DNA from 4 places in the Klebsiella sp. B345 genome. Region 2 is predicted to be linked to each of the others. Evidence: predicted binding sites of a transcription regulator. Region 2 holds the regulator's gene; each other region holds the start of a gene.
What was found. The regulator PurR, encoded in region 2, represses purine synthesis genes. The targets are predictions, from matches to a motif close to CANGCAAACGTTTGCNTG.
Positions count from the first base shown of each region.

Region 1: the regulator PurR is predicted to act here: its motif matches at 1,443-1,460, upstream of purM (phosphoribosylformylglycinamidine cyclo-ligase).
Region 3: the regulator PurR is predicted to act here: its motif matches at 5,142-5,159, upstream of glyA (serine hydroxymethyltransferase).
Region 4: the regulator PurR is predicted to act here: its motif matches at 5,602-5,619, upstream of cvpA (colicin V production protein).

Region 1 covers NZ_CP180443.1:1,669,651-1,677,666, forward strand. The annotation lists gene ACMYSO_RS07770 (6-phospho-beta-glucosidase) at 1-1,279, opposite strand, end outside; gene purM (phosphoribosylformylglycinamidine cyclo-ligase) at 1,517-2,554, shown strand; gene purN (phosphoribosylglycinamide formyltransferase) at 2,551-3,192, shown strand; gene ppk1 (polyphosphate kinase 1) at 3,468-5,528, shown strand; gene ppx (exopolyphosphatase) at 5,531-7,063, shown strand; gene ACMYSO_RS07795 (EAL domain-containing protein) at 7,117-8,016, opposite strand, start outside.
Region 2 covers NZ_CP180443.1:728,058-736,073, reverse strand. The annotation lists gene ACMYSO_RS03455 (riboflavin synthase subunit alpha) at 1-359, shown strand, start outside; gene cfa (cyclopropane fatty acyl phospholipid synthase) at 477-1,625, opposite strand; gene punC (purine nucleoside transporter PunC) at 1,921-3,105, opposite strand; gene punR (DNA-binding transcriptional activator PunR) at 3,217-4,128, shown strand; gene purR (HTH-type transcriptional repressor PurR) at 4,147-5,172, opposite strand; gene ACMYSO_RS03430 (YnhF family membrane protein) at 5,468-5,557, shown strand; gene ACMYSO_RS03425 (MFS transporter) at 5,720-6,883, shown strand; gene sodB (superoxide dismutase [Fe]) at 6,927-7,508, opposite strand; gene ACMYSO_RS03415 (C40 family peptidase) at 7,810-8,016, opposite strand, start outside.
Region 3 covers NZ_CP180443.1:1,725,595-1,733,610, forward strand. The annotation lists gene ACMYSO_RS07995 (DUF5107 domain-containing protein) at 1-1,900, opposite strand, end outside; gene ACMYSO_RS08000 (ROK family protein) at 2,013-3,209, shown strand; gene ACMYSO_RS08005 (DoxX family protein) at 3,283-3,705, shown strand; gene glyA (serine hydroxymethyltransferase) at 3,773-5,026, opposite strand; gene hmpA (NO-inducible flavohemoprotein) at 5,350-6,540, shown strand; gene glnB (nitrogen regulatory protein P-II) at 6,608-6,946, opposite strand; gene glrR (two-component system response regulator GlrR) at 7,012-8,016, opposite strand, start outside.
Region 4 covers NZ_CP180443.1:1,558,786-1,566,801, forward strand. The annotation lists gene ACMYSO_RS07225 (MFS transporter) at 75-1,478, shown strand; gene ACMYSO_RS07230 (glycoside hydrolase family 127 protein) at 1,489-3,447, shown strand; gene purF (amidophosphoribosyltransferase) at 3,508-5,025, opposite strand; gene cvpA (colicin V production protein) at 5,059-5,547, opposite strand; gene dedD (cell division protein DedD) at 5,746-6,444, opposite strand; gene folC (bifunctional tetrahydrofolate synthase/dihydrofolate synthase) at 6,434-7,702, opposite strand; gene accD (acetyl-CoA carboxylase, carboxyltransferase subunit beta) at 7,892-8,016, opposite strand, start outside.

The DNA of each region.
Region 1 (8,016 bases), 940 kb from region 2:
GATCGATACATCCCCATGGGGTATAGCCCATCAGATCCACGCCGTCCTCAACCACCGCTTTTTTCATCTCGGCAATATGTGCGGAGAGATAATCGATGCGGTAGCGATCGTCCACCGTGCCGTCCGCTTCGCGCACGTCGATGGCGCCAAAACCGTTCTCAACAATAAACAGCGGCAGCTGATAGTGATCCCAGAACCAGTTCAGGGAGTAACGCAGGCCCACGGGGTCAATCTGCCAGCCCCAGTCTGATTTCTGGACGTACGGGTTGGAGACCAGACTTTTTGTCTCGTCATAATCCAGCAGTGGGTTATCGTCGGTCGCTTTGGTCGCGAAGGACATATAGTAGCTAAAGCCAATATAGTCGACGCAGCCCTCGCTCAACGCCTGGCGATCCGCGTCGGTGATATCCAGCTCAAACCCGCGGCGTGCGAAGTAGTTCAGCAGATGCTGCGGATAGCGGCCACGGACATGCACGTCGGTGAACCAGTAGCGGCGATGCATGGCGTTCATCGCCATCATCATATCGTTCGGGGCGCAGGAGAGCGGATAGATTGGGCACATTGCAATCATGCAGCCCACCAGCAACGACGGGTTAATCTCGCGCGCGGCCTTCACTGCCAGAGCGCTGGCGACCAGCTCATAATGCGCCGCCTGATACATCACCGGCTCACGGTCTTCACCCGACTGATACTTCAGGCCTGAGTTCGTGAATGGCGCGAAGTCTTCGTGGTAGTTTGCCTGGTTGTTGATCTCATTAAATGTCATCCAGTACTTCACTTTATGCTGATAGCGGTGGAATACCACTTTCGCAAAGCGCACGAAGAAATCGATCAGTTTACGGTTACGCCAGCCGCCATACTCCGTTACCAAATGGTACGGCATTTCGAAGTGGGAGAGCGTAATCACCGGCTCAATACCGTGCTTCAGGCACTCATCGAACAGGTCGTCATAGAATTGTAATCCGGCTTCATTTGGCGTCAGCTCATCGCCCTGCGGGAAGATACGAGTCCAGGCAATCGAGGTGCGGAAACACTTGAAGCCCAATTCGGCAAACAGCTGAATGTCGTCTTTATAACGATGGTAAAAATCAATCGCCTCATGGTTGGGGTAGTTTTTTCCCGCCACGACGCCATCGGTGATTTCACGCGGCACGCCGTGCGCTCCGGCGGTCATCACATCAGCCACGCTGATGCCCTTCCCCCCTTCCTGCCAGCCCCCTTCAAGCTGATGCGCCGCCACTGCGCCGCCCCACAGAAAACCTTCTTTAAATCCAGACATGTTCTCTTCCTTTTATCCTGAACACAAAAAAGAAACCGGTTTCAGTGGCATGATGGCGATTCCCACAGACAGTGGCAAGCACAAGAATGTACCCGGTTTCATTTTCGTGAACAGTATCAAATTTGTGCATATTGCGGCTGATTCACGCCGACTGTAAAGCAGGCTCGCAAACGTTTGCTATCCCTGTTAGAATTGCGCCGATTTTTCTTGCTACCGCAAATGTGTGGAGATTTCGCAGTGACCGATAAAACCTCTCTCAGCTATAAAGATGCCGGCGTAGATATTGATGCAGGCAACGCTCTCGTCGACCGTATTAAGGGTGTGGTGAAGAAAACCCGTCGCCCGGAAGTGATGGGTGGACTGGGCGGATTCGGCGCACTGTGCGCATTGCCGCAAAAATACCGCGAACCAGTTCTGGTTTCCGGCACTGATGGCGTCGGTACCAAGCTGCGTCTGGCGATGGATCTGAAGCGCCACGATACTATCGGTATCGATCTCGTGGCGATGTGTGTCAACGACCTGGTGGTCCAGGGCGCAGAGCCGCTGTTTTTCCTCGACTACTATGCCACCGGTAAACTGGATGTCGATACGGCAGCCAGCGTCATCAGCGGTATCGCCGAAGGCTGTCTGCAGTCCGGCTGTGCGCTGGTTGGCGGCGAAACGGCAGAGATGCCGGGGATGTACCACGGGGAAGACTATGACGTGGCCGGTTTCTGCGTCGGCGTAGTAGAAAAATCAGAAATCATCGATGGCAGCAAAGTTGCCGATGGTGACGTGCTGGTGGCACTGGCTTCCAGCGGCCCGCACTCCAACGGCTACTCGCTGGTGCGTAAAATTATCGAAGTCAGCGGTGTTGATCCTCAGACCACCGATCTGAACGGTACCCCGCTGGCGGACCACCTGCTGGCGCCGACCCGCATCTACGTCAAGTCGGTGCTGGATTTGATTGCCAACGTTGATGTGCATGCTATCGCTCACCTGACCGGTGGCGGCTTCTGGGAAAACATTCCGCGCGTGCTGCCGGATAACACCCAGGCTGTCATCGATGAATCTTCCTGGCAATGGCCGGAAGTCTTCAACTGGCTGCAAACTGCCGGTAACGTCAGCAGCCATGAAATGTATCGTACCTTTAACTGCGGTGTCGGTATGGTTATCGCCCTGCCGGCCGATGTCGCCGACAGCGCCATTGCGCTGCTGAGCGAGAAAGGTGAAAACGCGTGGAAAATAGGCTATATCAAAGCTTCAGATTCCGAACAGCGTGTGGTCATTGAATGAAAAACATCGTGGTGCTGATTTCCGGTAACGGCAGTAATTTGCAGGCAATTATCGACGCCTGCGCCCGGAAACAGATCAACGGCACCCTGCGAGCGGTATTCAGTAATAAGGCCGACGCGTTCGGCCTTGAACGTGCACGTGAAGCCCATGTTGCGGCCCACGCGTTAACGGCCAGCCAGTTTGCCAACCGCGAAGCCTTCGATCGCGAGCTGATGCAAGAGATCGATGCTTACGCACCGGATCTGGTGGTGCTGGCGGGCTATATGCGGATCCTTAGCCCGGCGTTTGTCGCCCACTATCAGGGGCGTCTGCTGAATATCCACCCGTCGCTGTTGCCAAAATACCCGGGGCTGCACACGCACCGTCAGGTACTGGAAAACGGCGATGAAGAGCACGGGACGTCGGTGCATTTTGTCACCGATGAACTCGACGGCGGCCCGGTCATTCTGCAAGCCAAAGTGCCGGTTTTCACCGACGACAGCGAAGACGATATCACCGCCCGCGTACAGGCTCAGGAGCATGCGATTTATCCGCTGGTTGTGAGCTGGTTTGTCGACGGTCGTCTGCGCATGGAGGGAAATCAGGCCAGGCTTGATAATGTTCCTCTGCCGGCGCAGGGATATGCCGCCGAAGAATAAACATCAACGCCTCTGCTTGACCCAGAGGCGTTTTTTTTGGCGCATTTTATCGGTGGCTATACCGTCCTCCCTACCCTCATCCCATGTCCGTTTATGCAACGACGACGCCCGGGAAGGAGCTTGTTTTGTCTACAATATCAGCAAACGAGCAGCACCTTTTTTCTTCGCAGCATATTGAAAGAAAACTGTCATACTTCTTTGACATAGTTGGACATTCAATGGCAAAGCTCGCCATAATGAAAAAGCAACATCAATCAACCGGAGTGTGAGTTGTAATGGGCCAGGAAAAGCTATATATCGAGAAAGAACTCAGCTGGTTGTCCTTTAACGAACGCGTACTTCAGGAAGCGGCGGATAAAAGCAACCCACTGATTGAGCGCATGCGCTTTTTGGGGATCTACTCCAACAATCTCGACGAATTCTATAAAGTGCGCTTCGCTGAACTTAAGCGCCGCATAATTATTAGCGAAGAACAAGGCAGTACCGCCCATTCTCGCCATTTATTAGGTAAAATCCAGGCCCGGGTCCTCAAAGCTGACCAGGAGTTTGACAGCCTGTACAACGAGCTGCTGCTGGAGATGGCGCGTAATCAAATCTTCCTGATCAACGAACGCCAGCTCTCGGTCAATCAGCAGTCTTGGCTACGCAACTACTTCAAACAGTATCTGCGCCAGCATATCACCCCTATTCTGATTAACCCTGAAACGGATCTGATCCAGTTTCTGAAAGACGATTACACCTATCTGGCGGTAGAAATCATCCGCGGCGAGACCATTAATTACGCCCTGCTGGAAATTCCGTCAGATAAAGTCCCGCGCTTTGTGAACCTGCCACCGGAAGCGCCACGTCGTCGCAAGCCAATGATTTTGCTTGATAACATCCTACGTTACTGCCTGGATGACATTTTTAAAGGCTTCTTTGACTACGATGCGCTCAACGCCTACTCGATGAAAATGACTCGTGATGCCGAGTACGACCTGGTACACGAGATGGAATCGAGCCTGATGGAACTGATGTCCTCCAGCCTGAAACAGCGTCTGACGGCGGAACCGGTACGTTTTGTCTATCAGCGCGACATGCCGGACACCATGGTCGAAATGCTGCGCGAGATGTTCTCTATTTCGCGCTACGACTCGATGCTGCCGGGCGGTCGCTACCATAATTTCAAAGACTTTATCGGCTTCCCGAACGTCGGTAAGGCCAATCTGGTCAACAAACCACTGCCGCGCCTTCGCCACACCTGGTTCGATAAATTCCGTAACGGGTTTGATGCGATTCGCGAGCGCGACGTGCTGCTGTACTATCCGTACCATACCTTTGAGCACGTGCTGGAACTGCTGCGTCAGGCATCGTTCGACCCGAGCGTGCTGGCGATCAAAATCAATATTTATCGCGTTGCCAAAGATTCGCGCATTATCGACTCGATGATCCACGCTGCTCATAACGGTAAAAAAGTCACCGTCGTGGTAGAACTGCAGGCGCGCTTTGATGAAGAAGCCAACATTCATTGGGCAAAACGCCTGACCGAAGCGGGCGTGCACGTAATCTTCTCCGCGCCGGGCCTGAAAATTCACGCCAAGCTGTTCCTGGTGTCACGTAAAGAGGGTGATGAAGTGGTCCGCTATGCCCATATCGGTACCGGCAACTTCAACGAAAAAACCGCCCGCTTGTATACCGACTATTCGTTGCTGACCGCCGATGCGCGTATTACCAATGAGGTGCGTCGCGTCTTCAACTTTATCGAAAACCCATACCGCCCGGTAAGCTTCGATTATCTGCTGGTTTCGCCGCAGAATTCGCGCCGCCTGCTGTATGAAATGATCGACAGAGAGATCGCCAACGCCCAGAACGGACAACCTTCCGGCATCACGCTGAAGTTGAACAACCTGGTGGATAAAGGACTGGTAGATCGCCTGTATGCGGCCTCCAGTTCCGGGGTTCCGGTTAATCTGTTGATACGCGGCATGTGCTCGCTGATCCCCGGCCTGGAAGGCATCAGCGAAAACATTCGCGTGACCAGCATCGTTGACCGCTTCCTGGAACACGATCGCGTCTATGTCTTTGAAAACGGTGGCGACAAACAGGTCTGGCTCTCTTCCGCAGACTGGATGACTCGCAATATAGACTATCGTATTGAAGTGGCCGCCCCGCTGCTGGATCCGCGCCTGAAACAGCGCGTACTGGATATTTTTGATCTGTTGTTCAACGACACGGTCAAAGCACGCTATCTTGATAAAGAACTGAGTAATCGCTATGTACCGCGCGGCAACCGCCGTAAGGTACGCGCACAGCTGGCGATCTACGACTATCTCAAATCACTCGAACAGCCCGACTAACTATGCCAATAAACGAAAAAACCCCTCGTCCTCAGGAGTTTGCTGCGGTCGACCTTGGTTCAAACAGTTTTCATATGGTGATCGCGCGTGTCGTCGACGGCGCGATGCAGATCATCGGCCGCCTGAAACAGCGGGTTCACCTGGCCGATGGCCTGGATGAAAACTCCGTGCTTAGCGAAGAAGCGATAACCCGCGGGCTTAACTGCCTGTCGCTGTTCGCGGAACGCCTGCAGGGTTTTTCTCCCTCCAGCGTATGCATCGTCGGGACCCATACCTTACGTCAGGCGACAAACGCCGCTGAGTTTCTCAAGCGTGCGGAAAAGGTGATTCCCTATCCGATTGAGATAATCTCGGGTAATGAAGAAGCACGTCTGATTTTTATGGGCGTTGAGCATACGCAACCGGAAAGGGGCCGAAAACTGGTCATCGATATCGGCGGCGGTTCGACGGAGCTGGTGATTGGCGAGGATTTCGAACCGCGGTTGGTGGAAAGCCGGCGCATGGGTTGCGTCAGCTTCTCGCAGATCTACTTCCCTGGCGGTACCATTAACAAAGAGAATTTCCAACGTGCGCGCCTGTCGGCCGTGCAGAAACTGGAAACGCTGGCATGGCAATTCCGTATCCAGGGCTGGAACGTGGCGCTGGGTGCCTCCGGCACCATCAAAGCCGCGCAGGAAGTACTGGTGGCGATGGGCGAGAAAGACGGTTTTATCACCCCGGAACGTCTGGAAATGCTGGTGGATGAAGTTCTGAAGTATAAAAACTTCGATGCTCTCAGCCTGCCGGGGCTGTCGGAGGAACGCAAAGCGGTTTTCGCTCCCGGACTGGCGATCCTGAGCGGCGTTTTTGACGCCCTGGCGATCAAAGAGCTGCGTCTGTCCGACGGTGCACTACGCGAAGGCGTGCTGTACGAAATGGAAGGACGTTTCCGCCATCAGGATATCCGCAGCCGCACCGCACAGAGCCTGGCAAACCAGTACAATATCGACCGCGAGCAGGCCCGTCGGGTGCTGGAAACCACCACTCATATGTTCGAACAGTGGCAGGAACAGAATCCTAAACTGGACAACCCGAATCTGTCGGCGTTGCTGAAATGGGCGGTTATGCTGCACGAAGTGGGGCTGAATATTAACCATAGCGGGATGCATCGCCACTCGGCGTATATCCTGCAGAACAGCGACTTGCCCGGCTTCAATCAGGAACAGCAAATGCTGATGGCAACGCTGGTTCGCTATCATCGTAAAGCCATCAAGCTGGACGATTTGCCGCGCTTTACGCTGTTTAAGAAAAAGCAGTTCCTGCCGCTGATTCAGCTTTTGCGCCTGGGCATCTTGTTGAATAACCAGCGTCAGGCGACCACCACGCCGCCTACGCTGCGTCTGAAAACGGAAGCTAACCACTGGACACTGGTCTTCCCGCACGACTGGTTCAGCCAGAATGCGCTGGTCCTGCTCGATCTGGAAAAAGAGCAGCAGTACTGGGAAGGCGTGCCCGACTGGTTACTGAAAATTGCCGAAGAAGAGCCCGACAGCTAATCCGCATGTAATCCGCAGGCCGGGTTGAGACAACCCGGCCGCGTTCTTACCCGTCAGCCAGCCTTTGCTATGTCCCTGTTCGCCAGAGAGGCCAGCGGAACCGGTGCGCCAATGTCACTGCCCTGCAGGTAGTCAATCCCCAGTGACTGCACCACCTGTCGAATATCCGGCGTATCGACAGCCTCCGCCACCACCTGCATGTTTTTCATCCTCGCCAGATGACAAATCGATGCCACCACCTGGTAATCAAGACTGCTGGAAGGCAGATTGCGAATAAAGCTGCCGTCAATACGCAGTAGATCGACATCCAGACTTTTCAGTCGAGCATAGCTGGCGGAACCCGTGCCAAAATCACGGATGGCCACGCGGCAGCCTAGCGTCTGCAGCTGTGCTACAGTTTGCCGCGCAAGTTCTGGATTGGTGAGCGCATGGTTTTCCGTCAGCTCAAAGATTAACTGCCAGGGCTCAACATCGTAGTGCGCCAGCAGGATCTCCACTTCGCCGGGGAACTGGCTTCTGCTGGCGGAAACCGGTGAAAGGTTCATCGCCAGCCGTAGTCCCGGGAGCGTTTGCCGGTGCTGGTTCATAAAGGCGATGGTGTGCTCCAGCACCCACAGGTCGATACGCGAAGCAAGGCCAAACTCATGCGCGACCGGAAGGAAGGTTTCCGGGTAAATCAGCGTTCCGTCTTCCTCCACCATTCTCAGCAACACTTCATGATAGCTATCGCCGCGAATGCCGACGATCGGCTGGGCAGCCAGCTGAAACTGATTGTTTTCCAGCGCTTGCTGGATCTGGTTCATCATCGCCACTTTATCTTTCAGCTCGGACTGGATATGCACGGCACCGCGGCGCTGCAGATTTTCCGGCTGGCCGCTGGTCAGTGACATATCGGCAATATTGTTAAGCTCGCCTAACAACAAATAGAGATGCTGAACCGGTGAGCGAACGCT
Region 2 (8,016 bases):
AAATTGGCGGCCACCTGATGTCGGGGCATATTATGACTACCGCCGACGTCGTCAAAATTTTAACCTCAGAGAATAACCGTCAGATCTGGTTTAAGGTTCAGGACCCGACGCTGATGAAATATATTCTTTATAAAGGTTATGTTGGGGTAGATGGCATTAGCCTGACGGTGGGCGAGGTTACGCCGACCCGTTTTTGCGTCCATCTGATTCCTGAAACACTGACGCGCACCACCCTTGGCGTAAAAAAACTGGGTGACCGGGTGAATATCGAAATCGACCCGCAGACGCAGGCGGTGGTGGATACCGTAGAACGCCTACTGGCGGCAAAAGACGCGGCGCAGAACGCCGCCGAAGAGTAATATACCCTTGATCCTTCACGTTGCCTGGGTGTAGCCAATACCCAGGCAGCTCGAATTATTTTGGGTATACAGGCCATACGTAATAAAAGCATGTCCCCCGTCGTAACGGGGGAGAATTTAACGTGCTACCCGCAGGCCGTTTTCAACCCCGCGTGAAAAGACCACTTGCCACAGCTGAATATCGCGCGCACGAAAAGCTCCGGCGCAGGCGTTCAGATAATAACTGAACATACGTTTAAATCGTTCTGAGTAGTTATCTGCAATATCCGGCCAGGTGGCCATGAAACGCGCGCACCAGGCCATCAGCGTGGTATCGTAGTCGGCTCCCATATTATGCCAGTCCTCCATCACAAAGTGTGATTCACTGGCCTGGGCAATCTGACGAACTGACGGCAAACAACCGTTCGGGAAAATATATTTATTAATCCACGGGTCAACGCTGTGGTCGGTTTTTTTCGAACCGATAGTGTGTAGTAAGAAACGACCATCGGCATTCAGATTGCGGTCAACCACGTTAAAATAGGTGGCGTAATTTTTCGGACCGACGTGTTCAAACATTCCGACGGAGACAATCCGGTCAAAGCTGTCCTCAAGGTCGCGGTAATCCTGGAGCAAAATGGTGACGTCCAGTCCCTCGCAACGCTGCTGGGCCATTTTTTGCTGCTCGGCAGAAATGGTCACGCCAACCACGCTGACGTTATAGTGCTTCGCCATGTAATAGGCCAGACCACCCCAGCCGCAACCAATGTCCAGAACCCGCATGCCTGGCTCCAGCTGCAGCTTCCGGCAGATAAGATCCAGTTTTGCCTGCTGAGCCTCTTCCAGTGATTGTGCGTCTTTCCAGTAGGCGCAGGAATATTGCATATAGGGATCGAGCATCCGGCTGAAAAGGTCATTGCCAAGATCGTAATGTTCTTTCCCGACAATCCAGGAACGCTTTTTACTTTGCAGATTAAACAGGCGAGCGCCAGCAATACGTAGCGTATCTTTAAGATGGTGCGGGAGCTGGTTTTCCAGTCCGGCGCGCAGCACACGATGGAAGAATATATCCAGACGCTCGCAATCCCACCAGCCGTCCATATAACTCTCGCCGAGTCCTAGTGAACCTTCTTGCAAAACACGTTTAAAGAAAAGCGGGTTTTTAATCTGCAAATCGGAGGGAGCGGAACCATTAATTTCAATGCCCGCGCGACCGAGTAACTCGGCTACAATTCGGTACCAGTCGTCGTTTGGTACGCTTACTTCTTCTATACACGATGAACTCATAGCTTCTCCATCACGCCCAAGTGATCAGAACCTTAAAACAGCGTAGACGCTTTTTTGGCTTTGTGAGAAATCTCACGGAATATCCGTGAAGCTGCTATCCGACGTAGAACAGAGGAAGGGCGATAACCCTTGCCGAAAGGCCATCCATGGTGAAACGAGACGCATCCTGCTCCCGTTAAAAACAATTAAAGGTCTATTTATGTGATGCCGGATCCAGTATAGGCTGCTGAAATCCGGCTTTCAATAAAAACCTCTTAGCATGCTAATTACTGGGCCAAAGCATGCTTATAACAGGTCAGGCGTGAGATGAGCCTACCGTCAGGTAGGCGTTCTGGCGTTGCATGAGGTAGCCAATCCCGGCCAGCACGATAGAAACCAGCATCACGCTGGTGGTGGTCAGCAGCGGTGTTGCGATCAGCGCGGATACCAGCAGGCTGGTCAGGAAGCACAGCCCGAGCTGCAGGGTGTTCTGCAGCGCGGCGGCGCGGCCGGTAGCCTGTGGGAATGGTTTCAGTGCCTGGGCGACGACGATCGGGTATATCCCGCCGTTAACAATCGCCATCACGCAGAATGGAATCATCACGCCGACGATGGAAGCATTTTCAAGTCGCCCGACCATCCAGGTGGCAGCAACGCTGACGGCGAACACCACCAGTAGCCACGGCAGCAATTGCTGGCCCTGCCATTTCTGCAGCGCTGCGCGGCAGCCATAACCCCCAATCAGGAAAGCAATGGTTTGTGGCACGTAGCTCAGCCCGATAGCCGTTGGACCATAACCCATGTCATGCAGAATAAACGGCGAGCCGGTCAGCCAGGCAAAGAAGCTGGCAGAGCAGGCGGCGTAGATCAGCACGTTACCGCTGTATTCACGTGAGCGCAGCAGCGTCAGGAAGGTCAGTTTCTTCTGGGCATCGCCGGCTGGTTTATGCACCGGCTTCAGGCGCAGGGTCGGGACCATCAGCAGCAGGGCGATGGCGAAAAGGGTGGCAAAAATCGCCTGCCATTCCAGATGGTTAAGCAGCCAGCTGCCGAGCAGCGGCGCCAGCGCCGGCGATAATCCCACCAGCGGCATGATGGTGGCGAAAATACGGTTTGTTTTCTGGGCTGGATAATAGTCCGTCACCATCGCCTGCCAGGTGACCGCAGCGGCACAAACGCCGATGGCCTGAATAAAGCGCAGGACCAGCATCAGCGTCGCGTCGCGGACCCACAGCATCCCCAGACAGCTGATGGCGAAGATCGCGAGGCCGCTCAGCAGAATCGGTTTACGCCCGTAACGGTCAGAGAGTGGGCCCCAGAACAGTTGTCCGATAGCGAAGCCGGCGAGGAACAGGCTCAGGCTGGCGCTGACCGAGGCCGCGGAGGTGTTGAGGTCGTGTTGAATCGCGGCGAAGGCCGGTAGGTACATATCGGTGGCCAGGAAACCCAACACGCTGAGTCCCGCCAGCCAAACTAAAAATCCTTTCCCAGGTTGTTGCATAACATTCTCTTCTGCTGATGCCGGTATAATGCCGCAGAGTGTAGGGAGTGCATTCTGGCTTGTGAAACGCTAATATTTGCTACATGCATTCAAAAATTTTGTAGGCAGAATATGTGGTCTGAATACTCGCTGGAAGTTGTTGATGCTGTCGCCCGCAACGGCAGCTTTAGTGCAGCAGCGCAGGAACTCCATCGCGTCCCTTCCGCTATCAGCTACACCGTCCGTCAGCTGGAAGAGTGGCTGGCAGTTCCGCTGTTCGAACGTCGCCATCGCGATGTCGAATTAACCCCGGCCGGGGTCTGGTTTTTACAGGAAGGGCGCTCTGTTATCAAAAAAATGCAGATCACCCGCCAGCAGTGCCAGCAGATAGCCAATGGCTGGCGCGGCCAGCTGTCGATTGCCGTCGATGACATCGTCAAACCGGCGCGGATGCGCCAGATGATTGTCGATTTTTATCGTCACTTTTCCGATGTTGAACTGATTGTCTTTCAGGAAGTGTTCAACGGCGTCTGGGATGCGCTGGCGGATGGCCGCGTGGAGCTGGCGATTGGGGCGACGCGTTCGATTCCGGTGGGGGGGCGCTACGCCTTTCGCGATATGGGCATGCTGAACTGGCACTGCGTGGTAGCCAGCCATCATCCACTGGCGCAGATGACCAGCCCGCTGAGTGATGATGAGTTGCGCAACTGGCCCTCTTTGGTCAGAGAAGATACCTCCCGGTCATTACCCAAGCGCACGACCTGGCTGTTGGATAACCAAAAGCGCGTGGTGGTGCCCGACTGGGAATCCTCAGCCACCTGCCTGTCTGCCGGGCTTTGCGTAGGGATGGTACCGACGCACTTTGCCCGTCCGTGGATCGACCGTGGAGAATGGACCGCCCTTGAGCTGGAAAATCCGTTTCCGGATGCGGCGTGCTGCCTGACCTGGCAACAGAGCGATGCATCGCCTGCGCTGCTGTGGATGCTGGATTATCTCGGTGATAGTGAAACGTTAAACCGGGAATGGTTGCGGGCGCCGGAATAACCGGCGCCGGGGAGGGGACTAGCGGCGGTAATCGACAAACGGACCGTCAACGACGGAACGACGCTCCACCAGACGCGGGTGAACCTCGATAGACTGGGACTCTTCACGCTTGTTGACGATGCGATCCATCAGCATATTAAACGCGGCTTCGCCGAGGGAGTCTTTCGGCTGATGAATCGTGGTCAGCGCCGGGCTGAAGTAGCGGGCGTTGCGCACGTTATCATAGCCGATCAGCGAAATATCCTGCGGCACTCGCAGCCCCATTTCATCTGCCGCGCAAATAGCGCCCATCGCCATGATGTCGCCGCCGCAGAAGACTGCCGTCGGACGGTGCGGTTGGTTCAGGATATGCTGCATCGCGCGATAGCCGGACTCTGGTTCGAAGTCACCCTGTTCAATCCAGTTTTCCGGTACAGAAATCTGGGCCTCTTCCATGGCTTTCATAAAGCCCGCCAGTCGTCCGGCACCGGTGTTTCGTTCGAGCGGGCCAGGGATCACGCCAATTTCGCGATGGCCACGTTCCACCAGATAACGACCGGCCATATAGCCGCCTTCAAAGGCGTTATCGATGACTGAATCAGTAAAGTCGGCCTTGGACTCACCCCAGTCCATTACCACCATCGGAATATGGCGGTACTCTTCGAGCATGCTCAGCACCGATTCCGGATACTCGGAGCACATGACCAGCAGGCCGTCGACGCGCTTTTGCGCCATCATAGACAGGTAGGCCTGCTGTTTTTCGAGATCGTTCCACGCATTACCCAGAATCAGGGTATAGCCTTTCTGGAAGCAGCTTTTTTCAACAGCTTCGATAATTTCAGCAAAATAGGCCGCTTCGCTGCTGGTCGCCAGCAGACCAATCGATTTGGTGTGATTAACCTTCAGGCTTCGCGCGACGGCACTGGGTGAGTAGTGCAGTTCTTTGATTGCTGCCCAGACCGCATTGCGGGTCTCTTCCGCGACGAAACGGGTTTTGTTAATAACATGTGATACTGTTGTAGTGGAAACGTTTGCGCGCTTCGCTACATCTTTAATAGTTGCCATTACTTCTCACTCCAGACCTTGACCTGAACGTCTGATAATCGGTACGTAAACGTTTGCCTAAACACACCCTGAATACAATGTTCAACATTGCATCACGTCGGGAAAACGACACAGAACGACAGGAAGGGGTCAATGGCCGATACGCTTTCAAATTAGCGTGGGATTTTGTCCGATCTTGCGGCAAAGGGGAAGAGCAAAAATGTGTATCACCCTAAATCCTGGAAGATTTTTATGCGATATTGTGCAAAAATGAGCAAGCTCACTTTTCGTGTGGGGAAAACAGGGGGAAAAATTGATGGATACAGATTTAAAATTTTCGCTGACAACAACGATTATTGTTCTAGGTCTAATCGTTGCCGCCGGGCTGACCGCAGTTCTGCACTAATTTTCCCGGGGGAGAGGTCACTTTCCCCCCGTTCCCGCCATTATTATCATTTTCGCAAAAATCTTTTGCCATTTCGTTTACTTTTGTTTTTCTGTGATTGATGTCATGCTTTTGACTTCTGATGAGATACCGTCGCCGATGACGGTCTGCTGGAGTCATGCAATGAAAATCAACTTTCCCCTGCTCGCGCTGGCGATAGGCGCATTTGGTATTGGTACGACGGAGTTTTCCCCGATGGGATTATTGCCGGTCATTGCCAAAGGCGTCGACGTGTCTATTCCGGCTGCGGGAATGCTGATCAGCGCCTATGCGATCGGTGTGATGGTAGGTGCGCCGCTGATGACGCTGCTGCTGTCTCATCGCGCGCGAAGAAACGCGCTCATTTTCCTGATGGCTATCTTTACCCTCGGTAACGTCCTCTCTTCCATGGCGCCGGATTACACCACGCTGCTGATTTCACGCATTATTACCAGCCTTAACCATGGTGCTTTCTTCGGCCTCGGTTCGGTGGTGGCCGCCAGCGTCGTTCCGAAAGACAAGCAGGCCAGCGCGGTTGCCACCATGTTTATGGGGCTGACGATCGCCAATATCGGCGGCGTGCCGGCGGCGACCTGGCTTGGTGAGACGATCGGCTGGCGGATGTCGTTCCTCGCCACTGCAGGGCTGGGAGTGGTGGCGATGGTCAGCCTGTGGTTCTCTCTGCCTAAAGGCAGTGTCGGCGAACGTCCGAATGTTAAACAGGAGCTGTCGGTGCTGGTGCGCCCGCAGGTGCTTTCCGCCTTGTTGACCACGGTGCTTGGGGCGGGGGCTATGTTCACGCTCTATACCTACATTTCTCCGGTGCTGCATACCATTACCCATGCTTCGCCGCTTTTTGTCACCGCGATGCTGGTGTTGATTGGCGTGGGCTTCTCGCTTGGCAACTATCTGGGCGGCAAATTTGCCGACCGTTCCGTATCGGGGACGCTGAAGGGCTTTCTGCTGCTATTGATGGTGATTATGCTGGCGATTCCGTTACTGGCGCAGACGCAGCTGGGAGCCGCTATCAGTATGGTGGTGTGGGGAGCTGCAACCTTTGCGGTGGTACCGCCGTTACAGATGCGGGTGATGCGTGTGGCGCATGAGGCACCGGGTCTCTCTTCGTCGGTCAACATTGGGGCATTTAATCTGGGTAATGCGCTGGGGGCGGCAGCCGGTGGGGCGGTGATTTCAGGTGGCCTGGGTTACGCGTTTGTTCCGGTTATGGGGGCGATCATCGCCGGTCTGGCTCTGCTGTTGGTGGTGGTGGGTAACCGTTCGCAGCCGGAAGAGGTGCTCGTCGGGTAGTGATGCTATTCGCAGAAGGGTTTACCCCTTCTGCGATATCGTTTTATGCCGCCAGATTTTCAGCAACAAACTTCCAGTTTACCAGCGCCCAGAAGTGCGCCAGATATTCAGGGCGGGCGTTACGGTAGTCGATGTAGTAAGCATGTTCCCAGACATCCACCGTCAACAGCGGGGTAGCGTCGCCAGTCAGCGGCGTGCCTGCGTTGCTGGTGGAGACAATATTCAGGCTGCCATCAGCATTCTTAACCAACCAGGTCCAACCGGCGCCAAAGTTTTTCGTGGCGGCATCGGTAAACTTCGCTTTGAAATCAGCAAAGCTGCCGAAAGCGCTGTTGATGGCTGCCGCCAGTGCGCCTTCCGGCTCACCGCCAGCATTCGGTGCTAGACAGTTCCAGTAGAAGGTGTGGTTCCAGACCTGAGCGGCGTTGTTGAAGATGCCACCTTCGGAAGTGCGGACGATCTCTTCTAACGATTTGCCCTCAAACCCGGTGCCTTTAATCAGATTATTAAGGTTAGTGACATAGGCCTGGTGATGTTTGCCGTAGTGGTATTCCAGGGTTTCAGCGGAAATGTGCGGCGCCAGGGCGTCTTTTGCATACGGTAATGCAGGTAATTCAAACGACATTGTTACTCTCCTTATAACTTCTTGATTTCTTCTCACATTTAAAGGATGTATGACCATCCGGATACAGCATGTACTGTGGATTGCCGTAGCGAATACCACAGGTTTTTATTGTGATCAGGATGCTAACACTTGCCGGAGAGAGTTAAAAGCCTTGCATTAATAAAGGGTATATTTAACAAACGCGATCGAAGAAACCGTGACCCGTCACGAGGAAAAAGAGGGCAGATAAACGAGGCTGGAGAGGGGGAAATGTGCTGCACATTGCGCGTAACCGGCAGCCTGCCGCTGATGCGGCAGGGGGTTAGCGAATGGTTTTCGGGGTCATGACCCGGCGAGCGCCCACGTAGTGACGGATCCAGTAATCCTCGCTTAATGAGGTTATCTGAATATCGCGACCGGTACGCGGTGACTGGATAAATTTGCCGTTGCCGACATAGACGCCAACGTGGTCGGCGGTGCCGCGCCCACGGGTGCGGAAGAAAACCAGATCGCCGCTTTGCAGTTCACC
Region 3 (8,016 bases), 1.0 Mb from region 2:
ACGGATAACGCTCAAGACAGGCGGCACTGTATTCCAACGCGTCATGTGTCGACGCAGACTGCGCCAACGCCAACGTTTTCAGCCCCATTGCCAGATGGTTACTGGTATTGAATTGCAGGCTGATATTCACTTTTTCCAGCGCGTCGGCCGTATCACCGCGCTTCAGGGCCAGGCGCGCCAATGACCACCAGGCCGCGTCGCGACAGTTGCCGCTCCAGGAGGCTTTGTAATAATGCTCCCAGGCACCAGCGTCATCGCCCTGCCGTTCGAGGGCATTAGCCAGCAGCATACTGGCTTCGCCATCGCGCGGGTTTTTATTCAGCCGATGGGCGCGGCACAACGCGGCACGAGCACAGTGCTCAGCGGATGCCCAGTCGGCGCGATTAAACGCCAGCGTCCCCAGGGCCACGTTGTTGCGATAGTCATGCGGATCCAGAGCAATTGCCCGACGATAGTAGTCGGCGGCATAGCGGCTTGCGTGGTTGTACTGCTCAAGGTGCTGGCCGATAAAATAGAGTTCATCGCCATTGTGAATCGCTTCCGGCAGCGCTGGCGCGGTGGCCGGTTCGGGCAGCGGGGTTTCCTGGGCCAGATGTTCCCGGTAATCCAGTAGCGTCTGGCCTTCGGCGGTTTTCACATGGAGGGTCAAACGTCCGGCGCTGTTTTCCGGCAGCGTCTGGAGCCAGCTCTCACCCGGCTTGAGCGACAATTGAGTTTCATAACGCGGCTGATTGTCGTCGCTGAGCTCAACCACAATATTCTCCAGCGGCGCGATGGCATACACGCCAACCTGCAGCTGCTGAGATTCGCGAACCAGCTTCAGCGCCAGCTGTGTATTGGCATTTTGCACCATCCCTAGCTCGCTATAGGGAAGGAAATTTTGCACAAACACCTTCTCTTCGTATGGCGCAAGCCAGGTAAAGTCAGGCTGGTTATCGGTGAACACGCCGGTCATCAGCTCGATGTAAGGACCATTTTCATCGGTCAGATTGCGGTCCCACGCCTGGCCGAAATCACCGTAGCCCCAGCTCCACTGTTTTTTACCCGGCGAGACATGATGATCGGCGACATGCAGCAGCCCGCCGCGCTCGTCATGGTGATAGGCGCCGACAAAATCGTAGTCCGATTTCTCCGCCATATAGGAAGTTGGCACCGGGACGTTCTTATAGCGGGAGATATCGACGCCCGCGGAGTAGTCCACTTTGTAGTAGGTACCGGTCGCAATCGGGAACGCCGAAACATCACGCTTGCCGTGATCGAAGACCGCGGTAACATCGGGTGGGAAAACGCTCTGATGGGCATCGCCGCCTTTGACCGCGGGATTGGCCCACCACAGGAAATGACGCGGCGTCGAATTACCGTTAAATACCTTCCCGGTGATTTCAATCAGCGCGCGGTCAGGATAGAGCGTAAATCCGGTCATAACCTGCAAGCCACGCATCGGCTCAGCCTCCCCCATCCATACGGTCTGCACGCCGTCTTCTCGCTGCTGGATCGAAAAATCGACCGGCATGAAGGTGGTCGGACGGTGATGCTGCGGCCAGTTGAATTCAATGCCGCCGGAGATCCACGGCCCAAGCAGCCCCACCAGCGCCGGCTTAACCACCTCGTTGTAATAGACAAAATCACGTTGTTTGACTTTGTCATACGCCCGATGAATGCGGCCCCCAAGCTCCGGCAACAACATGATGCGAATAAAATCATTCTCCATCCATAGCGCCTGATATTCGCGCATTTCCCGCTCGCCGGTCAGCGTATCAATCACGCCGTAGGGATAGACGCTGCCGGAAGAGCCTTGATACACGCGCTTTTCAAGGAACATCGGGTTCGGATCTTCCGTTCCCGTCGTCCACGTCGGTAATGAAATCGTTTCCTGCCAGACCTTAACCGCACCGTACATGACGCCTCCACTAAAGCAAATAAAGTAAAAGATGTTATGACAGCAGTTTATATCGCTATATAGCTGCTAAAATGCGCAATGCTCACGCAATATAGTTAAGGGAGTTAAGTGTATGCAGCGAACCGGTTTCAATAACGCCCGGGTCAGGCAGGCCAATAAATCGGTTTTCCTTTCCCACCTCTGGCGGGCGAAGCAGCTCAGCAAATCGCAGCTTTCTCAGCTCAGCGGTTTATCTATCCCGGCAGTGAGCAATATTCTCGACGAGTTGTTACGTGACGGACTGATTAGCCACTCCAGCGAAAAGATGAGCAACCGGGGCGTCAATAGCGGAAGTTTTCAGATCCCGCAGCACGGCGCCTGGACGCTATGCATGAACATCACACCGACCAGCATTGAATATCAGCTTGCCGACGCGCGCTTGCTGGCTACTGGCCCCCTCCAGCATTTGCACATCGATGCTCCCACGCCACAGGCTCTGCTTGCGGCGATTGCCGGATGCTGGCAGGAAGTCCACCGCCAGTATCCGCAGTCGAGTATCAATCTCGCATTGGGCGTACATGGACAGGTCGATCCGGTGACCGGGGTATCGCAAACCATGCCCCAGGCGCGCTGGAAAACGCCGGTGGAATTAAAATACCTGCTGGAGGAGAAGCTCAACGTTCGGGTCATGGTCGATAACGACTGCGTGATGCTGGCGCTGGCGGAAAAATGGCAGAATGATGGGCATCAACTGGATTTCTGCGTAATTAACGTCGATTACGGTATTGGTTCGTCATTTGTGATCAACGATCAGGTGTGGCGCGGAAGCCTCTACGGTAGTGGGCAAATCGGCCATACCATCGTTAACCCTGACGGCATGGCCTGCGATTGTGGCCGATACGGCTGCCTGGAAACGGTGGCATCGCTCAGTGCGCTGAAGAAACAGGCGCGGACATGGTTAAAAACACAGCCTGACGCCAGCCTCTCTCCGGATAACATCACCACCGAGTCACTGATGAACGCCTGGAGAGCAGGCGATATGCATATTCGCGCCTGGGCCGACAGCGCCGCCAACGCCATTGGTTTAAGCCTTTATAACTTTCTGAATATTTTAAATATTAATCAAATCTGGCTCTATGGCCGCAGCTGCGCCTTTGGCGAGACATGGTTGAGCACTATCGTCAAACAAACCGGTTTTAACCCCTTCGACCATGGTGATTCCCCCCGGACGCACGCCACCCAAATTGGCTTCGGCCATCTGAGTCGCCAGCAGCAACTGCTCGGCATTGGTTATCTGTACGTGGAAGAGCAGCTGCAGGCGTTACGCTGAACGCAAAAGGTATGTGGCAGATCACAAAATTGTGTATTACGTTTAAATCACTCGTCTTCACAACGGATTGATTATGAACACACTACGCTATTTTGACTTTGGTGCTTCCCGCCCCGTGTTGCTGTTGATCGCCCGTATTGCGGTAGTGCTGCTGTTTATTCTGTTTGGCTATCCCAAACTGATGGGCTTTAGCGGCACGGTACAGTACATGGCGGCCTCCGGCGCCCCGCTCCCGACGCTGTCGGCGATTATCGCCATTGTGATGGAGGTCCCGGCGGCTATTCTGATTGTCCTCGGCTTCTTCACCCGCCCGCTGGCGGTCATTTTTATTTTTTACACCCTCGGCACCGCCGTCATTGGCCACCATTACTGGGACATGACCGGTGACGCGGTTTTACCTAACATGATTAACTTCTACAAAAACATCAGTATTGCCGGGGCCTTCCTGCTGCTGGCCATTACCGGGCCAGGATCGCTCTCCCTCGACCGTCGCTAAGCGCCGTTCGCCAGACGTCAAAAAGGCCGCATATGCGGCCTTTTTCTTTACGCTTGCGCGTTAAAGGTTATGCGTAAACCGGGAAGCGTGCGCAGACGTCCAGCACTTTGCCCTTCACGCGCTCAATGACCGCTTCGTCATTGATGTTGTCCAGCACGTCGCACATCCAGCCAGCCAGCTCTTTGACTTCCGCTTCTTTAAAGCCACGGCGAGTCACGGCCGGAGAACCGATACGGATACCGGAAGTCACAAACGGGCTCTTCGGATCGTTCGGGACGCTGTTTTTGTTGACGGTGATATTGGCGCGGCCCAGGGCAGCGTCAGCTTCTTTACCCGTCAGGTTTTTGTCGACCAGATCCAGCAGGAACAGGTGGTTTTCAGTACCGCCGGAAACCACTTTATAGCCACGGTTCAGGAACACTTCAACCATCGCTTTCGCGTTCTTAGCAACCTGCTGCTGATAGACTTTGAACTCTGGCTCCATCGCTTCTTTCAGTGCGACAGCTTTACCCGCGATAACGTGCATCAGCGGGCCGCCTTGCGCGCTTGGGAAGACCGCAGAGTTCAGTTTTTTGTACAGCTCTTCGCTACCGCCCTTCGCCAGGATCAGGCCGCCGCGCGGACCCGCCAGAGTTTTGTGGGTGGTGGTGGTCACAACGTGAGCATGCGGAACCGGGTTCGGGTACACGTCTGCGGCAATCAGACCTGCAACGTGAGCCATATCAACGAACAGATAGGCGCCGATGCTGTCAGCGATTTCACGCATTTTTGCCCAGTCAACGATGCCGGAGTAAGCAGAGAAACCACCGATGATCATCTTCGGTTTGTGTTCCTGAGCCTGCTTAGCCATATCTTCGTAGTCAATTTTGCCGGACTCATCGATACCATAAGGAATGATGTTGTACAGCTTGCCGGAGAAGTTTACCGGGGAGCCGTGAGTCAGGTGACCGCCTTGTGCCAGGTTCATACCCAGAACAGTATCGCCCGGCTGCAGCAGCGCGGTATAGACCGCGAAGTTAGCCTGAGAACCAGAGTGCGGCTGTACGTTGGCATAATCAGCGCCGAACAGCTCTTTTGCACGATCGATAGCCAGTTGCTCAACGATATCAACATATTCGCAACCGCCGTAGTAGCGCTTGCCCGGATAGCCTTCGGCATATTTGTTGGTCAGCTGAGAACCCTGCGCCTGCATGACGCGCGGGCTGGTGTAGTTCTCGGAGGCGATCAGTTCGATGTGCTCTTCCTGACGTACTTTTTCCTGCTCCATAGCCTGCCACAGTTCGGCATCATAATCGGCAATGTTCATTTCACGCTTTAACATCCGCATCTCCTGCTCAGCTAACAATAGATTACAGCTCTAAAAGAGGGGCCTTTTCGGGCAACGGCCCACAGTATAACTGAATAGTTCTGTGATAACAGGTCTTGACAAAGGATTTTACGCAAACGATTGGCCCCGCATGACACAAGGCTTTGAGCAACAACGACTCCCCGATTATCAACGGATTTCTTTTCAGGTTTGTGATGCAAATAATTCATGTTGTTACCACTACAGGGAAAAGTGTTAAAGAACCATTTACATTGCAGGGTTATTTTTATAAGATGCATATAAAATACATCATTTAAGTAACTCTTAAGGAAGCTGCTATGCTCGACGCTCAAACCATCGCTACCGTCAAAGCCACGATCCCCCTGCTCGTCGAAACCGGCCCCAGGCTGACCGCCCATTTTTACGATCGCATGTTCGCGCATAATCCGGAACTCAAAGAGATCTTCAACATGAGTAACCAGCGCAATGGCGATCAGCGTGAAGCGCTGTTTAATGCGATAGCGGCCTACGCCAGCAACATCGAGAACCTGCCTGCGTTGCTACCGGCGGTCGAGAAAATCGCGCAGAAACACACCAGCTTCCAGATCAAACCAGAGCAGTACAACATCGTGGGCGCTCACCTGCTGGCGACGCTCGACGAGCTGTTCAGCCCGGGTCAGGAGGTGCTTGATGCATGGGGAAAAGCCTATGGCGTACTGGCAAACGTCTTTATCAACCGTGAAGCGGAAATCTACCAGCAAAACGCCAGCAAAACCGGCGGTTGGGAAGGCACCCGAGCGTTCCGCATTACCCGCAAAGCTCCGCGCAGCGCCTTGATTACCAGCTTCGATCTGGAGCCGGTAGACGGTCAGCCAGTCGCCGATTACCAGCCGGGCCAGTATCTGGCTATCTGGCTGAAGCCGGAAGGGTTTGAATATCAGGAAATTCGCCAGTACTCGCTGACCCGCAAACCAAATGGCAAAAACTACCGCATCGCGGTCAAACGTGAAAACGGCGGCCAGGTTTCAAACTGGCTGCACGCTGCGGCGCAGGAAGGGGATATCGTGCACCTGGCAGCACCGGCTGGTGACTTCTTCCTCGACGTCACGGCGCAAACACCGGTTACGCTGATCTCCGGCGGGGTTGGTCAGACGCCGATGCTGGCAATGCTCGAGACGCTGGCAAAAACGCAGCATACCGCCCAGGTTAACTGGTTCCACGCCGCGGAAAATGGCGACGTTCACGCGTTTGCCGATGAAGTTGCCGCGCTGGGCGCTACCCTACCGGCGTTTCGTTCCCACGTCTGGTATCGCACGCCGACCGTCGCCGACCGTCAGGCAGCACGCTTTAATAGCGAAGGTTTGATTGAATTGTCCGCGTTGGCCGATGCGCTGCGCGATCCGCAGATGCAGTATTATCTCTGTGGCCCAGTGGCGTTTATGCAGTTTGCCGCGAAGCAGCTGGTGGCGTTGGGCGTGAGCGGCGAGAACATTCACTACGAGTGTTTCGGCCCGCACAAGGTGCTGTAAGCCAATAAAACAAAGTAGCCCCGGTGGCGCGAACCTACCGGGGCTACAGATCTATGCGGTCTTACATTTAAATCGCGGCGTCGTCTTCTTCGCCGGTACGAATACGAATCACGCGGGCCACGTCGAAGACGAAGATTTTACCATCACCGATTTTTCCGGTCTGGGCGGTGCGGATAATGGTATCCACGCAGGTATCGACGATATCGTCAGTGACCACAATTTCGATTTTCACTTTCGGCAAAAAATCCACCATGTACTCTGCACCGCGGTACAGCTCGGTGTGGCCTTTCTGACGGCCAAAGCCCTTCACTTCCGTTACCGTCATCCCGGTGATGCCGACTTCGGCCAGCGCTTCACGCACGTCATCCAGTTTGAAAGGTTTAATAATCGCATCAATCTTTTTCATGGTGTTCCTGTCTTTGTCGCGTAACCGGTTGCTTACCGTATCATAGCTTGCGTTATGTTGCGGAGCTACTCTTTAAAGTCGTTGGCATCGAGCTCATGGCGCGACAGCAACTTATAAAATTCAGTGCGGTTACGCCCCGCCATCCTCGCGGCGTGGGTGACGTTACCTTTAGTAATTTGCAACAGTTTGCGCAGATAGTTCAGCTCAAACTGATTACGCGCTTCAACGAAGGTCGGCAGCGCGGTGTTTTCCCCTTCCAGCGCTTGCTCCACCAGCGCATCGCCGATCACTGGTGAAGTCGTCAAGGCGACACACTGCTCGATCACGTTCACCAACTGGCGCACGTTACCAGGCCACTTGGCCGCCATCAGTCGCTTCATTGCATCGGTGGAAAAGGCGCGGACAAACGGCTTATGCCGATCGGCAGACTGACGCAGCAGGTGGTTCGCCAGCAGCGGAATATCTTCCGCACGCTCGGCCAACGGCGGGATCTTCAGATTCACCACGTTCAGGCGGTAAAACAGGTCTTCACGAAACTCGCCGCGCGCCATCGCTTTTGGCAGATCGCGGTGGGTTGCTGAGATAATTCGCACATCGATATCGATATCCCGGTTACTTCCCAGCGGGCGCACTTTCCGCTCCTGCAACACCCGCAGTAGCTTGACCTGGAGCGCGACCGGCATATCGCCGATCTCATCGAGGAACAGCGTCCCGCCTTCCGCAGCCTGGAACAGCCCTTCCCGGTTGCTGACCGCGCCGGTAAAGGCTCCGCGCGCATGGCCAAACAGCTCGGATTCCAGCAGTTGTTCCGGCAATGCCCCACAGTTGATGGCAACAAAAGGCTTATCGTGGCGTGGACTGGCGTTATGAATCGCCTGGGCAACGATCTCCTTCCCGGTCCCGCTCTGGCCGTTAATCAGCACGCTAACGTCCGACTGCGCCACCATCCCGGCCTGTTCCAGCAGTCGCTGCATCAGCGGGCTACGGGTGACAATCGCCTGGCGCCAACGCTCATCCGTAACCGGCGCGCTTTGCTCAAGTGCATCATCGATGGCTTTATACAGCGCGTC
Region 4 (8,016 bases), 830 kb from region 2:
CTAAAAACAGTCAGAGATACGCCGTAATGACGTTTTGGATCATCACAACCTGGTTACGCAAATGAGGATTGATTATGGCTACAGCCGATAATCTCGATACCGATGTGCAGATCGTTGATGCGGGGGAAACGCTCTCTACCCGCGAAAAAATAGGTTATGGACTGGGGGATGCTGGAGGTCACTGCATCTCAGATTTAATCAGCGGCTTTCTGCTGTTTTTCTACACCGATGTGTTTGGCCTCAGCCCGGCCATCGTCGGCGCCATGTTTTTTACCCTCAGAATTGTTGATGCGGTATCTGACCCGGTGATGGGCGTTATCGCTGACCGGACGCGCAGTCGCTGGGGCCGTTTTCGCCCGTGGCAGCTGTGGACTGCCGCTCCGCTCGCGGTGATCGGCATCCTGACGTTTACCGTGCCGGACATGAGCGCCAATATGAAAATAGCCTGGGCCTTCGGCACCTATTTCCTGCTGTCGGTGGGCTATACCGCCAACAACGTCCCCTACTGCGCGCTGATTAACGCGATGACCAACCGTCACGATCAGGTGATGTCCTGCCAGTCCTGGCGCTTTGTGCTCAGCGGCATCGCCGGTTTCCTGGTTTCCGTCGGCCTGCCGTGGATGGTGGAATATTTTGGTCAGGGCAATCTCGCCAAAGGTTACCAGTACGGCGTGACCGTGCTCTGCGCTATCGGCGCGGTGATGTTTTTACTGTGCTTTTTCTGGGTCAAAGAGCGTGTGCCCCTGTCGCTGGCGGGAACATTTACCCTGCGTCAGCATCTGCAAGGACTGCGTAAAAACGACCAACTGCTGATGATGCTGGTGATGTCCTTCCTGCTGGTGAATATTCTCTGTATTCGCGGCGGCGGCTATATGTATTTCATCTCCTACGCCTTAGAGGGCAGCGCCGGGTTTATGTCGCTGTTTTTTGCCGTCGTGACGCTGGCGGCGATTGCCGGGGCGGTGATCGTTAACCCGCTCTCCCGCCGTGTTGATATGGTCAAACTGTACTTTTACACCAACCTGGTGCTGGTGGTCTTCGGCCTGGCAATGTGGTTTCTGCCGACCGGCCCGCAGCATCAGACCTTATGGCTGGCCTGCATCCTGATCAACAACATTGTCCTCGGCTTCACCCTGCCGCTGCACTTTTCGATCATGGCTTTCGCCGACGACTACGGCGAGTGGAAGAACGGCGTGCGCTCTTCCGGGATGAACTTTGCCTTCAACCTGTTTTTTATCAAGCTCTCGTGGGCCTCATCCGGCGGCATCATCAGCCTGATCCTGATCATGGTGGCCTACCAGCCGGGGCTGGAAAACCAGACTGCCGCCTCCGTTCAGGGCATTACCCTGCTGCAAAGCGTGGTCCCGGCGATTTTCCATCTGGTGCTGGCGCTATGTCTGCTGAAGTGCCGCCTGAATGGCCCAATGATGAAACGAATTTCTTCCGATCTCCATTTACGACATTCCCATATTTCCTGAGGTATACATAATGCAGTCTGATGTTATTGAAGCCGACCTGAACCGAATTACCGTGACCGACCCGTTCCTCGGGGAGTACCAGCGTCTGATCCGCGATGTGGTCATCCCCTATCAGTGGGAGGCGCTGAACGACAATATTCCTGATGCCGAACCGAGCCACGCGCTGGCGAACTATCGCATCGCGGCCGGACTGGAAAAGGGTGAATTTTACGGCATGGTTTTTCAGGACAGCGATGTTACCAAGTGGCTGGAAGCGGTCGCCTGGTCGTTAAGCCAAAAGCCTGACGCCACCCTGGAACACACCGCCGATGAAGTGATTGAGCTGCTGGCGAAGGCCCAGGCTGAAGATGGCTATCTGAATACCTGGTATTCCGTGAAAGAGCCGGGCCTGCGCTGGACCAATCTGGCCGAGTGCCATGAGCTGTACTGCGCCGGGCATCTGTTTGAGGCCGCGGTGGCTTTTTACAATGCCACCGGCAAGCGTCGTCTGCTTGAGATATCCTGCCGTTTTGCTGACCATATTAACGACGTTTTTGGCCCCAATGCAGGCCAGCTACGTGGCTACCCCGGACACCCTGAAATTGAACTGGCGCTTATGCGCCTGTATGAAGTGACTCAGGAGCCACGTTATCAGGAGTTAGCCCGCTTTTTCCTCGAGGAGCGCGGCCAGCAGCCCTACTACTACGATATTGAGTTTGAACAACGCGGCGGTACCTGGCACTGGGATAACTGGGGTGATGCCTGGATGGTGAAAGATAAAGCCTATACCCATGCGCACAAGCCGCTGAATGAACAAGACCAGGCGGTGGGTCACGCCGTGCGTTCAGTCTATCTGATGACCGGGCTGGCCCATATCGCGCGGATGACCCGCGACGAAGAGAAGCGCCAGACCTGCCTGCGCATCTGGAACAACATGGTCCAGCGGCGTATGTACATTACCGGCGGCATCGGCTCTCAGGGCATTGGCGAGGCCTTCACCAGCGATTACGATCTGCCGAACGACACCGCTTACGGCGAAAGCTGCGCCTCGATTGGCCTGATGATGTTCGCCCGTCGGATGCTGGAAATGGAAGGCGATGCGCACTACGCCGACGTTATGGAACGGGCTTTCTACAACACCGTACTTGGTGGGATGGCGCTGGACGGGAAGCACTTTTTTTACGTCAATCCGTTGGAAACTCATCCAAAAAGCATCCCACATAACCATATTTACGATCATATTAAACCGGTCAGGCAGCGCTGGTTCGGTTGCGCCTGCTGTCCGCCAAACATCGCCCGCACGCTGGTGGCCATCGGTCACTATCTGTTTACGCCGCGCCAGGATGCGTTGTTTATCAATTTCTACGCCGGCAGCGAAGCCAGCTTCACCATCAATGAGCAGACGCTGGCGCTGAACATCAGCGGCAATTATCCGTGGGACGAAGAAGTGACGATTGCCTTCAGCCATGCGCAGGCCGTCAACCATACGCTGGCGCTGCGTCTGCCTGAATGGTGTGAAGCGCCGCAGGTGTTGGTCAACGGCGAATCAGCACAGGGCACACTGCTGAAGGGCTATCTGCATATCACTCGCCAATGGCAACAGGGAGACGTCATTACGTTGCATCTACCGATGACCCTACGCCGGGTCTATGCCAACCCGCTGGTGCGTCACAACGCCGGTAAAGTCGCTATTCAGCGCGGGCCGCTGGTTTACTGTCTTGAAGAGGCGGATAACGGTACCGAACTGCACAACCTCTCGCTGCCGGCGAACAGCCGCTTCAGCGAAATCGCCGGCAGCGGCGTGCTCGCGGGGAAAGTGTTGCTGGTAGCCGAAGGCCTGCGTCGACCGACGCCGGCAGATGACCAACCGCTCTATAGCTTTGACCATCCGCAAACCCAGATGCAGAAGCAGACGCTGACCTTTATTCCGTGGTTCAGCTGGGCCAACCGGGGCGAAGGTGAAATGCGCATTTGGCTGGACGAGGCGTAACGCAACAACAAAAAAACCCGCGGTCAGCAGACGGCGGGTTTTTCGCAACAAAGGGACAGATTACCCTTCGTTATGCATCTCTAAGTTCTCGACTTCATTCTGACGCTGTACCGCTTTAGCGTCGTCATTACGCAGGGAATCGAGGTAATCCAGATAGCTCTGGTCGACGTCTTTGGTGACGTACACACCGTTGAACACCGAGCATTCAAACTGCTGAATATCCGGGTTTTCTGCGCGAACAGCGTCAATCAGATCGTTCAGATCCTGGAAAATCAGGCCATCGGCACCGATGATCTGGCGGATCTCGTCTACTTCGCGACCGTGGGCAATCAGCTCGGTGGCCGTCGGCATATCAATACCGTAGACGTTCGGGAAACGAATCTCAGGCGCGGCGGAGGCCAGATAGACCTTCTTCGCACCAGCTTCGCGTGCCATCTCGATAATCTGCTCAGAGGTGGTACCACGTACGATGGAGTCATCCACCAACAGCACATTTTTATCACGGAACTCAGCACGGTTGGCATTGAGCTTACGGCGCACTGATTTGCGACGCAGCTGCTGTCCCGGCATGATGAACGTGCGGCCAACGTAGCGGTTTTTCACGAACCCCTGACGATAAGGTTTGTCGAGGATACGGGCAATTTCCAGCGCAATATCGCAAGAGGTTTCCGGAATTGGAATGACCACATCGATATCCAGGTCTTCCCATTCGCGCGCGATTTTCTCGCCCAGCTTGGTACCCATGTTAACGCGGGCGCTGTAGACGGAAATTTTATCGATAAAGGAGTCCGGACGCGCAAAGTAAACGTATTCGAACAGGCATGGGTTGCTGACCGGGTTTTCCGCACACTGACGGGTAAACAGCTGGCCTTTTTCGGTAATATAAACCGCTTCACCCGGCGCAACGTCACGCAGGAACTCGAAGCCCAGGGTATCCAATGCCACGCTCTCGGACGCCACCATATACTCGGTACGACCGTCACCCACATCACGTTTACCCAGCACCAGAGGACGGATACCGTTCGGATCGCGGAACGCGACCATACCATGACCGATAATCATCGCCACGCAGGCGTAAGCGCCACGAATCTGCCGGTTGGTCGCGGCGATCGCTGCAAAAATGTTATCCGCTTCCAGTGGATAATGACGGAAATTATCCAGCTCGCTGGCAAAGATGTTGAGCAGGATTTCAGAATCGGAGGTGGTGTTGATGTGGCGGCGTTTTTCTTCAAACAGCTTTTTACGCAGCTCGTGCGCGTTGGTCAGGTTGCCGTTGTGCGCCAACGTGATGCCATACGGCGAGTTGACGTAGAAAGGCTGCGCCTCGGAGGCACTTGAGCTGCCAGCCGTCGGATAGCGAACATGGCCAATCCCCATATTGCCCTGCATACGCTGCATATGGCGAGCTTCAAAAATATCGCTCACCATACCGTTTGCTTTACGCAAACGGAAACAGTTATTTGCATCAATCGTGATGATGCCTGCGGCATCCTGGCCACGATGCTGAAGCACCGTTAACGCGTCATAAATCGACTGGTTTACCGGCATAACACCGGCGATACCGACAATACCGCACATACGTCTTTTCCTCGTTCAGCCACATCCCAACGCTTATGCTTTGGGCAAGAAACTTGACGAGCTTTGCAGATAGTCAAAAAACCATCTGATAACGAAACTGAACTGCGGGATAAGCTCTGACTTTTGCCAGTCTTCGCTTTTCGCCATACCGGTAAAACTATCGAGAAAGAACAGTATCGCAGAGACTATCAGCACGCCACGCAGGGCGCCAAAACAGATCCCTAACACCCTGTCGGTACCCGACAGGCCGGTCTTCTCTACCAGTGCGCCAATGACATAGTTAACAATGGCGCCGACGATCAGCGTTGCGATAAACAGTATCGCGATAGCAATCCCATTGCGGACCATTTCGTCTTCAAAACCCGTGAACCAGACAGCCAGGTAAGTGTAGTAATGGCTGGCAACAAAGAAAGCACATCCCCATGTCACCAACGATAACGCTTCACGAACAAAGCCGCGGATCAGGCTTACCAGACAGGAAAAACCAATCACCGCAATAATGACGTAATCAATCCAGACCATAAACATCCCACGATTTACGCCCTGTCGTCCAGTTCGGGGCGCATTCTAACAGAAAAAGAAAACGTTTGCGTAGGGATTTCCGTGCCCTACAGAAATAAAAATGGCGCTGAAAAAACATTCAACGCCATGCTGTCTTTAGCCTTCTGAAAGCACATCAGACAGGCACGTTGCCGCTCCCCATTACCGGGAGCGGCACGATTAGTTAGGGCTGTATCCCATCACCACACCGCTCAGTCCGGAGAGCTGTTTCAGGTCGCCAAGCTGGCCTTTCAGCTTATCTTTCGAGGCATCTGGACCCACCAGAATTCGGGTAATTTTACCCTGAACCGGGGTTGAAGGCGACGTGTAGACTTTGAATCCGGAGGAGCGCAGTTTACCGACGATCTCGTTGACCTTATCGGCGTTCTTCAACGCCCCAAGCTGCACCACGTAGGCTTTGCCTGTCGGTGCCGGGATCTCTGCCGGTTTCGCTGGCGGCGTCTGTACGGCCACCTGCTGCTGTTGCTGCGGCTGCGGTTTCTCAACCGGCTTCGGCTGCACAGGTTGCGGCTTAGGCTGTGGCTGCGGTTTAGGCTGCGGCGCCACGACCGGCTCCTGCACATCATCGAAGCTGTTGCTGTTGACCGGGATCCGCGATGGATCTAACGACGGTGCCGCGGCATCACCCGCACGGACCTCTTCCGCCGCCCCTTCAGGCGGTTGCGCCGGCAAGGCCTGCGTCGCGGCCGGCAGCATGTCCGGCTCATCGCGGTCGCCTGGTTTCGGCACCAGAGGAATCGCCGCGAACTCATCCTGATAATGCTTTTTCTGGCCATCGAGCAGCCCTGGGAGAATAATCACCCCCAGCGCCACCAGTACAATTGTCCCGACTAAACGGTTCTGAAACTTACTCGCCACCGATTCTCCCCGCGTCTATTTCTTCCATTACATGCGCCACCGTGTGGAATGACCCGCACACCAGTACGGTATCTTCAGACCTTGCATCAGCCATGGCCGTATGCCATGCCTGAGCGACATCAGCGTAAGCATTCCCTTCAGCTAAATGTTCCAGCAGCTGTTGCGCCGTGGCGCCGCGCGGCCCTTCCAGCGGAGCGCAGTACCAGCAGTCGACTTCTGCCTTCAGGTTTGCCAGCGTACCGGCGATATCTTTATCATGCAGCATACCAATAACCGCCAGTACGCGCCCCGTTTTCGACAGGCTTTTGAGACGCCCGGCGAGATAAGCCGCCGCATGAGGATTATGGGCCACATCGAGAATAACACGCGGCGATTCGCTGATTATCTGAAAACGGCCGGGCAACATCGCCCGTTCAATGCCCTCGCGAATCGCCTGCTCGCTGATGACCAGCTGACTGGCGCGCAGTGCTGCCAGCGCCGTAGCGGCATTCGGCATGGGCACCAGCGGCAGCGGCAGCCCCGCTAACGTTCCCTGAGCGTCAGAGAAGGACCAGGATTCGGCTTCGACGGTGTAGCACCAGTCCACATCACGCTGCAGTAGCATTGCACCTTTCTCAGCGGCTACCTCAGCAATCGTATGAGGCATATCCGGCTCACCGACGATCGCAGGTTTACCGGCACGGAAAATACCGGCCTTCTCACGACCAATACTTTCACGATCCGGCCCCAGCCAGTCGGTATGGTCCAGCGCAATGCTGGTCACCACGGAAACATCAGCGTCAACGATATTGGTGGCATCGAGCCGGCCACCCAGGCCAACCTCGAGGATCACCACGTCGAGCTGCGCCTGCTGGAACAACCACAGCGCTGACAACGTACCAAACTCAAAATAGCTCAGCGAAATATCGCCGCGGATCGCTTCAATCTCGGCAAAGGAAGCGGTATGCGCACCTTCCGGCAATTCCGCGCCCTGGATACGTACACGCTCGGTATAGCGCACCAGATGCGGCGAACTGTACACGCCAACCTTGTAGCCCGCCGCCATCAGCACGGACTCCAGCGTACGGCAGGTGGTTCCCTTACCGTTGGTGCCAGCCACCGTAAAGACAAACGGCGCCGGTTTTAATACCGCCATCCGTCCGGCAACATCGCGAACGCGCGTCAGCCCCAGATCGATGGTTTTACTGTGCAGGTGTTCCAGATAGGAAAGCCACGTAGCCAGGGGCGACGTGGCCTGAGGAGTAGGTTGTTTTTCCATGATGTCCGCAAGAGTTAACGGTAAATACGCTTCATCCTTCAAACTGCCTCTTGCCGGCTGCGCTCGTTATCCGCGCTGTCTACAGGCCCAGGTCCCAATGGGATGGTAACCCTTCCGCCGCGCCGCAGTTTGAACGATGGCGCATATAATTAAAAAAGGGCAGCGCCGTCAGGCCTGCCCTCTGAATTATCAGGCCTCTGGTTCCTGATCCGGTGCTGGCTGCACCACCTCGCCTTCATGAGAGACATCCGGGCTGGGTGCCGGAAGATTCATTAACTTCGCCAGGATACTGGCCAGCTTCAGGCGCATCTCCG